DNA from 3 places in the Bermanella marisrubri genome. Region 2 is predicted to be linked to each of the others. Evidence: predicted binding sites of a transcription regulator. Region 2 holds the regulator's gene; each other region holds the start of a gene.
What was found. The regulator LexA, encoded in region 2, represses DNA repair genes until DNA is damaged. The targets are predictions, from matches to a motif close to TACTGTNTANNTANACAGTA.
Positions count from the first base shown of each region.

Region 1: the regulator LexA is predicted to act here: its motif matches at 1,629-1,648, upstream of recA (recombinase RecA).
Region 3: the regulator LexA is predicted to act here: its motif matches at 1,549-1,568, upstream of recN (DNA repair protein RecN).

Region 1 is NZ_CP051183.1:786,514-789,796, reverse strand. It holds gene HF888_RS03585 (regulatory protein RecX) at 1-217, opposite strand, end outside; gene recA (recombinase RecA) at 458-1,546, opposite strand; gene HF888_RS03575 (CinA family protein) at 1,680-2,177, opposite strand; gene HF888_RS03570 (DUF1499 domain-containing protein) at 2,196-2,915, opposite strand; gene HF888_RS03565 (RCC1 domain-containing protein) at 2,931-3,283, opposite strand, start outside.
Region 2 is NZ_CP051183.1:1,524,730-1,528,012, reverse strand. It holds gene HF888_RS07045 (efflux RND transporter permease subunit) at 1-228, opposite strand, end outside; gene HF888_RS07040 (TetR/AcrR family transcriptional regulator) at 240-950, opposite strand; gene lexA (transcriptional repressor LexA) at 1,164-1,772, shown strand; gene HF888_RS07030 (hypothetical protein) at 1,857-2,105, opposite strand; gene HF888_RS07025 (DUF6586 family protein) at 2,197-2,634, opposite strand; gene HF888_RS07020 (YfaZ family outer membrane protein) at 2,646-3,197, opposite strand.
Region 3 is NZ_CP051183.1:2,904,475-2,907,757, reverse strand. It holds gene recN (DNA repair protein RecN) at 1-1,498, opposite strand, end outside; gene grpE (nucleotide exchange factor GrpE) at 1,663-2,259, shown strand; gene dnaK (molecular chaperone DnaK) at 2,402-3,283, shown strand, end outside.

The DNA.
Region 1 (3,283 bases), 740 kb from region 2:
GGCCATTTTCCACCATCCAATCTAACGCGTTATAAACTAATGTTTCATCGCTGCTCAATGGCAGTAGTTTCTTTTCTAGCTCAGCAAAACTGTATTCACGACGGGCCAACAACTCTACTGCTTTGCGTCTAAGTTCTGATTCATTCAGCTCTTTTGGAGCAGCCATAGATTTCTTGGACTTTCTGTGGCGCTCGTCTAGCCAATCATCATCCATCATTAATAATTAGATCCATGTATTTACTTAATTATGAACATATGCGCTCTTTGCCATCCATGATAACCGCTATACGATGCACAAGGATGTGCAAGTGTCGAAAAGAGGCAGGAGCCGGTTTGACCCGTTCTTCCTGAACATATGCGCTCTTTGCCATCCATGGCATCGCGCTATACCGTTCATCCTGAACATAAAAAAAGCCAACTTAGAATCTCCAAGTTGGCTTTTTTCTACTGAAAAAGACTATGCTTCTTCTTTCGCTTTAGTCTTTTTTGCGGGTTTCGCCTCTGCAGCAGGCGCTTCCGCTTGTGCTTCCGCTTCCGCTTTTTCTTCTGCTGGCTTAGCAACCACTAACAGTTGATCACGGATTTGCTTTTCAAGTTCTTTACTAACTTCTGGGTTCTCCTGAAGATAGACACAAGCATTGGCTTTACCCTGACCAATCTTATCGCCCTTGTAAGCGTACCAAGCACCAGACTTATCCACTAAACCAAGCTTCACACCCAAATCAATGATTTCCGCCTGACGGTTGATACCTTGGTTATACATGATTTGGAATTCCGCTTGTTTAAACGGTGGAGCAACCTTGTTTTTCACTACTTTAACGCGAGTTTCGTTACCTACCACTTCGTCACCGTTCTTAACAGCACCTGTGCGACGAATATCCAAGCGGACAGAAGAGTAGAACTTAAGTGCGTTACCACCGGTTGTGGTTTCAGGGTTACCAAACATCACACCAATCTTCATACGAATCTGGTTAATGAAGATCACCATACAGTTAGCATTTTTTACATTCGCCGTTAGTTTACGTAACGCTTGTGACATAAGACGAGCCTGCAAGCCTACGTGGGAGTCACCCATGTCACCTTCAATTTCTGCTTTTGGTGTTAACGCTGCCACAGAGTCAACAACAATCAGATCCACCGCATTGGAGCGCACTAGGCTATCAACAATCTCTAGAGCTTGTTCACCAGTATCCGGTTGAGATACCAACAGGCTATCAAGATCCACACCCAGCTTTTCCGCATAAGAAGGATCTAAGGCATGCTCCGCATCAACGATCGCAACCGTTTTACCATCCTTTTGCGCTTCTGCCATGGCGGACAAACACATGGTGGTTTTACCAGAAGACTCAGGACCATAAATCTCAACGATACGACCAAATGGCAAGCCGCCTATACCTAGAGCAATGTCCAATGATAGTGAACCGGTTGATACAGAAGGAATCGCCTCACGGGGTTGCTCGCCCATTTTCATGATGGCGCCTTTACCGAATTGACGTTCAATCTGACTAAGAGCCGCGTCTAGGGCTTTTTGGCGATTCTGGTCCATTAACGTTCACCTTTTTATACTGTTCAACTTGTGTGGGAGTTGTGCGCTGTATGCTATGAATCGGACTGGCTCATACAGCAAACACTGTAAATTTAACCAGTATTAAAACACAGTTCTTTTTTAACGCAAAGGACTAATTTATAACCTTTTCTTTTAAGGCTTCATCAATCATCATTTGCAGCGCATGGGCACAGGCTGCTTGGCGAACTTGATGACGATCGCCATCAAAGTATTGAGTCTCAGCCCTGCTACCATGGGGGCTCGAGACGGAAAAGCACACCATGCCAACGGGTTTTTCTGCACTGCCACCACCTGGGCCAGCGACGCCAGAAATACTCACCGCAAGGTTTGCATTGCTATTTTTTACCGCTCCTTCGGCCATTTCTAGAGCAGTTTCCTCGCTTACAGCTCCATATGTATCCAGTGTTTTGGCGAGAACATTTAACTCTGTCATTTTGGCTTCATTACTATAGGTCACGAACCCTCGGTCAAACCATTGAGAGCTACCCGCCATTTCAGTAATGCATGCACTGACTAAACCGCCGGTACAAGACTCAGCGGTTGCGATCATGAGCTGCTTGCTTAGGCACAACTGAGCAAGTTGCGCCACATGGTTTTGTTGCCAATCCACTAGGTTTGATGCTCCAAGTTACTTCGAAAGCGCTTCAAAGAAGTTTTTGATTCGATCCGCATTAGCGCCTAAATCGCTTTTACCTACACGGCTTTTACTGCGCATATCAATGCGAGTACCGCTTTCGGTTCTGCTAATACGAATCGCAATATCATCCTTAAATCCAAACAATAAGCTGGTGGCAACGGCTTCTACTGTATAAGGAAGGGTCTCTTTGTGTTTCGCAACCAGCTCCCATCCTTCTACTTGCACTTGCTTTTCAACCATTGCAAAGGCTTCATCTGGATTCACATTCAAAAGTAGCGGTTTCAAATCTGGATAGCCTTGCATTTGCAGCTCCATAACCTCGCCACCAATGTACGTCACTGGATTCTCATCTGGCGTTCGTAGATCTGCCGCCGCAACTAATTCTGGCGGAGTGTCAAAATCAGTGGTGATGTCATGGATAAACGGACGAGATTGCCCCAAAGCAATGAAATTACCCAAAATCACCAATGGAGTAGCAGTGCATAACATTGTCAGAATCAATGACTTTGATTCCCCCTCTTTGGCACGAGACATTTTGAATACCGCCAGCACCAAAACAATAAAAGCCACAATGGCTGCGATGATCATAATGAGAAAGCTATTACGGAAATGCATCGCACCGGTACGTGCCAATAAAATCACGGCAGGAAAAATCGCCAGTGTAATCAAACTGGCTAGTAGTAACTTTTGTGCATTAATCTTGTTCAGCATCTGTGACTCCTTAAATTAAAAGTTGATACATCTACGGGCTTCTTCTGAATCTTGATCATAGTACCCGAAACACGCTTTTAAGGGAGGGCGACTTTGATTTGATTCATTGCGTCCCCAACAGGCGATACCTTGAGTTGTCTGTGCATCCATGCTCCCAGACTCGGCCTGAAAATAACCAGTATAATCCGCAATCATACACGTATGACCCACTCCTGCGTCGACGGTTTTAGGATTAAAGCCAGGTACATCGGTAAAAATGGAAGGAACACTCAGTAGATTTTCCTGCGCGTTATCCCTACCAAAGCAATCTAACTCAAATTGTTCACCACCTATATCATCAATGATACAAGCATGATTGGCACCGACAC
Region 2 (3,283 bases):
TTCTCCGTCTTCTGGTACCAGTGCAATGAGAATATTGTCGACTTTATTGTATTCGTTTTGCAGTTCTTCAAACGCCTGAAGATGAGGATTGTCATGACTAAAAAATGCACGATAATCGGCATTCAGCACGATATTTTTAGCGCCAAAACTGCTGGCAAATACCAGTAGAATGGTGGCTAAAACCACTTTCCAAGGATTGCGAACAATCCACCAAGTTATGGATTCCATTGTGTGGGTCCTTATGTATTTTCGTTATTGTTATTCTGAGTAATCAGTTCGGTTGCAAGTTGAAGTACTTGACTCAATGATTCGGTCTGCTCATCTTTCGCGAGTCCCAAGCCATCTAAAAATACGTTTAAGCTATCGGCAAAAAAAACGATGGGATGATCAAACCCCAACTTGGACAATTCCCAATTATTGGTGAGCACGTCCTGCACGCCCCATTTCATAGCCCACCATCCAAACGCAGCAGTGCGCACCTTGTCCTGGGGAACTTCTTGGCTTTCAGAGAACAAGCTGATTACCTGATTGAGAATACTGTTATCAATGTCTGCAAGCTCTTCTCGATGAGCATGTGATATTTTGCCTTGAAACTCGGGGGCTTTTACTTGCGATACTAGCGCAGCCACTTGAGGTTGCTGCTTTGCATTAATAAAGAAAGCAGCACTGACTAAAAATACATTCAGACGTAAACTGTGAGAATCCTTAATGACCGAATCAATAGCACTGACTAAGTTGTGTCCGCAATGGATGACTAATTTAGCAATCACGTCTTCTTTGCACTGATAGTGCTGGTAAATGGTGCCTTTACTATATTCAGTTCGCTCAGCAATTACTTGCATACTGATAGCCGCCACCCCCTCTTCAGAGAGCAAATCCCGAGCAGTTTCCAAGATAAGTTGATCGCGCTGCAACCACGCTTGCGTCTTTCGATCGCGTTTATTTGTCATTTTTTATACTTATTTGACTCTGAGTCGAATTTTGACGTTGCGTCATTATTTGACGCCGCGTCAATTTACCCAATAGCGCAGTCAATCCATAGGCCCAAATTCGCCATAATATGCAGCTTTGCGCTTGATATATTGGCTGTATATACAATACTTTACATACATACAGCACTGTATATAATCACACTCTGTATATAAAAACAGATATAGGCGCCTATGATTAAATTAACTGCACGCCAGCAACAAGTTCTTGATCTGATCAAGCAAGCTATCGACGATACGGGCTACCCTCCTACTCGCGCAGAAATTGCTCAAGAACTTGGCTTCAAGAGCCCAAATGCGGCAGAAGAACATCTAAAAGCCTTAGCTCGTAAAGGCGCTATTGAGATGATTCCGGGAGCCAGTCGCGGAATTCGTCTAGCTCAACAAGAAGAAACAGGTCTACCTCTAATCGGCCGTGTCGCCGCAGGTGAACCAATTTTGGCGCAGGAACATGTAGAACGTCACGTGCAACTACCGAGAGATTTCTTCCATCCTACTGCAGATTTTCTACTAGAAGTTCACGGTGACAGTATGAAAGACATTGGCATCATGAACGGTGACTTAATCGCAGTACATAAAACTCAGCAAGTGCGTAACGGACAGATCGTGGTGGCACGGGTAAACAGTGAAGAAGTCACCGTGAAGCGTTTTCAGAAAGATAAAAACATCGTTAAGCTCTTACCCGAAAATAGTGAGTACAGCCCTATCGTAGTGGATTTAGAAAATGAACACTTAGATATCGAAGGTCTCTATGTAGGTGCGATTCGTCAAAACATCCATTAATGCAAAGGCTTCGAATCGGCAGAAACAAAAAAAGCCAGCAATTACTATTGCTGGCTTTTTTTATGAACGAACTTTAGAGCGTTGCTAGTGAACCGTACGCTCTTCTACATCAGCGATTTCACTGGTGTCTTCCACATGAACACCGCTAAGTTCACCGACCTTTCTTACACCCGCTTCAATCATGGCTTTTGCAATTTCAATGTGCTGCTCTGGGAAACTGATCATAGCGTCCTCAGAAAAACGAATACGAACTAAGGGCTCGCCTTCGCCATCACTACGTTTTAAGGCTACATCACCGTCAGCTAACTCAACTATCTCAAATACTGCTGCCATAAACCTCAACCAAAATAATAGGTGTCACAATCGAAAGGGGCGCGAGTATATCACCCCGATATAGCCAGCGAAACCAGCAATAGACTAGGATTTAATGCTCTTGATAATGCTCGCGCATGCGTTGAATGGTTTTTTCCATATCAATCAAATAGTTAGAAAATAAAGTGTCGTAATCGGCACTGGACGAAATCAATGCGGCATTCACTGTTCTATTGCCTAAACCCTCATCCAACATGCGCTCATATTGCTTGCGTATGCTTGCCACCCAACTATCCGCTTGGCCGTTCAACAGGCTTAGCTCGTACAGCTCTGTCGGCAACTCCTTTTGAGCAAACAACTCGTCTAGAGTGCGGCTGGGTGCCAGATTGTATTGAGCAACCAACTCTTTCACAAATCCACGAAGCGCGGAATACAAATGATAGAGAGACTGCTCTTGGGCCTGCACTTTTAATTGACCTTCAACGTCTGCTATACGTTCTATGGACAATTTAGCGAAATACAAGGCCTGGTTAGTGCGTGAAACGCTCATCAAGAAAAACCTTAGAAGTCGATTTGCAGACCAACGACACCAGCCTTGATCACTTCAATATCGACCACTTCTTCTTGAGCTTCAATAAAGCGATAGCCAGCGTAAATCTTTGCTGTAGGCAGTAAGCGATAGCCTACTTCAAGCCCTAAATCCACAAGGTTTTCAGTATCTTCAAATGACAGTACACTTGGGCTGTAATAAACATGACCACCTAAAGCCAAACCATTCAACTGGACGGGGCTGTAATCAACAAAACCACCGATCGCAATCGCACCACTATCGTTATAATCGGTGAAATAACCGTATAGCTTGCCGCCAATACCGATACGCACTGGACTGCCTTGAGTACGCACATCAACCGCATTGATACCTAAGTTGAATACGTTACCGTCATCTTCATGATGAATAAAACCGGCTGAAACATGCAAAGGTGTTCCCATGCGTGTAGCGTCATATTCTAGACCGGCCACTTCGTTGTTAATGCTTAATCCCAATGAACCACCAGCAAATGCCGAGTTCGAGATCATCAAAGCGATTGGGGCCAAATACCGCAGTAATTTCATTACACACCTGTCGTTATTATGCTGTTATTTTATTAGCGCCTATCATATCGGATGAGGCTTAATCTGCCTAGCAAAGAGCGCTTACA
Region 3 (3,283 bases), 1.4 Mb from region 2:
TTAATGCCGCGACTTGCGGCTGGTGAGTAACACTAATGACCTGCTTATGTTCTCCCAAACTCTTTAATAAGCGCCCCATGCGCTCAGCGGTGGCGCCCCCAACTCCTACATCAATCTCATCAAAAATTAAGGTATTAGGTCCGCGTTGTATCAGGATTTGTAGTGCTAAGCTAATGCGAGAAAGTTCGCCACCCGAGGCTACTTTGTGCATTGGCTGCATAGGTTGGCCTGGGTTTAAGCTGATCATCAGCTCAATATCATCTAAGCCGTAGCTATTAGCCTCATGAAGGCTATGTGGTGTCACTTGAAACTCTAATTGAGCTTTATCCAGGGCCAGTTCTTTTAATTGAGAGAGTAGCGCTTTAGCCAATTTTGCCGCTGCTTTTTGGCGCTTATCGCTTAGTTGATTTGCACTTTGACTATAGGCTTCTTGAGCTTTTTCTTGAGCTGCTTGTAAAGATTCTAGCGATGCGTCTTCATGTGTAATGTCCGCTAGTTCATTGGCCAAGTCTTGGTGTAAGTCGAATAATTCTTCTGGACGTACCTTGTGCTTGCGAGCCAGTTCATAAATGGTGTTTAGGCGCTCTTCTACTTGCTGTAAGCGTTGAGGGTTAATCTCGAATCCGTCAATATAGTGATGCAATTCATTTGCACTTTCTTCTAGAGCAACCTGAGCTTGATTGAGTAGTTCATGGGCAGCTTGCAATTTGGTGTCGCTCTCTACCATAGGATCCAGTTTTTGTAGTGCCATTTGTACCGCTTGATAGGCGTCAATTTGATCTTCGTCACTGCGGCAAAGCTGCAAAGCTTGTTGGGCAGTGAGCAGATGATGCTCTGCATTAGCGAGACGTTTCTGTTCTTTTTCGAGAGACTCTATCTCGTCTTTTTCAAGGCTGAGTATGTCTAGTTCTTCTACCTGGTATTCCAATAGTTGAATACGAGCGTTGACCTCATCGCTCTGGTTCTGCAAGGCGTCCAGTTTTTTATTTAGGCTTTGCCACTCTTGGTATTGGGATTTGACTGTTTGCAATAGGTTTTCATGTTCGCCATAAGCATCTAAAAATAAACGAGGACTGTCTTTGTGTAGCAATTGCTGATGAGCATGTTGTCCGTGAATATCCAATAAAGACTGACCGACGTGTTTAAGTTGTTGAAGTGATACTGGGCGGCCATTGATGTAGCCGCGGCTGCGACCTTCGTTGGTAATAATGCGGGAAAGAATTAATTGTTCACCGTCGCCTTCGAGGTCATTGTCATGAAGCCACTGGCTAACAGTTGATTGATAAGCAATATCGAAGCAGGCATATATTTCGGCTTTTTGAGCGTCAGGGCGAACTTGCTTGGCATCGGCCTTTTGGCCTGTGGCAAGAGATAAGGCATCCAGCATAATGGATTTACCTGCGCCGGTTTCGCCTGTGACGGCACTGAACCCTTGCTTTAGATCCAGTTCAAGGCTGTCTACGATAGTGAAGTCTTTTATGGATATGTGCGTGAGCATAAATCCCTCTCCCTTAATGAGCGTCTTTCTCGCTGCCTGTATGCTTATACATATGTTTATTTATACAGTAAAAAATGTCTTTGTAAAGCCTCTTGAAACAAATAATTTCATCCCCACATTAAAGGCAGCTTAAAAATAACCTGAATATTTGTACGGAGAGGCGAATGTCTGAACAAGGCCAAGATATTGAAAACCCTGAAGTAGAAACTCAAGAAACTGCTCAAGAGCAATCTGAATCAGCTCAAGAATCAGCGGATAACACTGTTGAGTCAGTGGTAGAGCAAGATTCTCAAGTGGAAGCCCTGCAAGCGGAAGTGGCAGAGCTCAAAGAAGAAGTCCTACGCGCTCAAGCGGAAACGCAAAATGTTCGTCGTCGCGCTGAAGTAGATGTAGAAAAGGCTCATAAATTTAGCACAGAGAAATTTGCACGAGAGCTGCTCGAAGTTGTTGATAATTTAGAGCGTGCTATTGCAGCATCTCCTGAAGATGAAGTGGTGAAGCCTTTCTTGGAAGGCGTTGAAATGACACAAAAGAGCTTCGTTAACACGTTGAAGAAATTTAAGGTGGAAGCGATTGAGCCAGAAGGTCATCCGTTTGATCCAGATTTACACCAAGCAATTAGCATGGTGGATGCGCCAGATGCCGAGCCAAACACGGTTCTTAATGTGGTACAGAAAGGTTACACCATACACGATCGCTTATTGCGTCCTGCAATGGTTGTAGTATCTAAAGCAGCGCCTGCTGTGGATGAAAAAGCCTAAGAAATTAGGTTGTAATGGGTTGAAAAGGCAATATCCGCACCCATTAAAGGGTCAAGCAAAGAAATAATCAGGCATATGCCGAATTGCTAGAGTCAGCAACTGTTGCGGCTCTTACGAATTGAGAAAGATTGGAGAGGATAACATGGGTAAGATCATTGGTATCGACTTAGGCACAACAAACTCTTGTTTGTCTGTATTGGATGGCGACAAAGCACGCGTAATTGAAAACGCGGAAGGCGATCGCACTACACCTTCTATCATCGCATATGCAGATGATGGCGAGATTTTAGTAGGTCAGCCTGCAAAACGTCAGGCGGTTACTAACCCACAAAACACATTATACGCCATCAAGCGTTTAATCGGTCGTCGCTTTGAAGATGATGTCGTACAGAAAGACATTAAGATGGTGCCTTACACCATTACAAAAGCAGACAATGGTGATGCTTGGGTCGAAGTAAAAGGCGAAAAATTTGCACCGCCACAAATTTCTGCTGAAGTTCTTAAGAAAATGAAGAAAACAGCGGAAGACTATCTTGGTGAAAAAGTAACTGAAGCCGTTATCACTGTACCGGCTTACTTTAACGATTCACAGCGTCAGGCAACAAAAGACGCAGGTAAAATCGCAGGCCTAGAAGTCAAGCGTATCATCAACGAGCCAACAGCGGCTGCATTGGCTTATGGTATCGACAAAGAAGGCGGTGACCGCACTATCGCAGTTTACGACTTGGGTGGTGGTACATTCGATATCTCCATCATCGAAGTTGCTGACGTGGATGGTGAGAAACAATTCGAAGTATTGGCAACCAATGGTGATACTTTCCTAGGTGGTGAAGACTTTGATATGCGCTTGATCGAATTCCTAGCGGATGAGTTCAAGAAAGATCAAGGTATGGATCTACGCGGTGATGCACTGGCTATGCAGCGTCTGAAAGAAGCGGCAGAGAAAGCGAAAGTAGAATTGTCATCGGCTTCTCAGACTGACGTTAATCTACCTTACATCACAGCGGATGCATCAGGTCCTAAA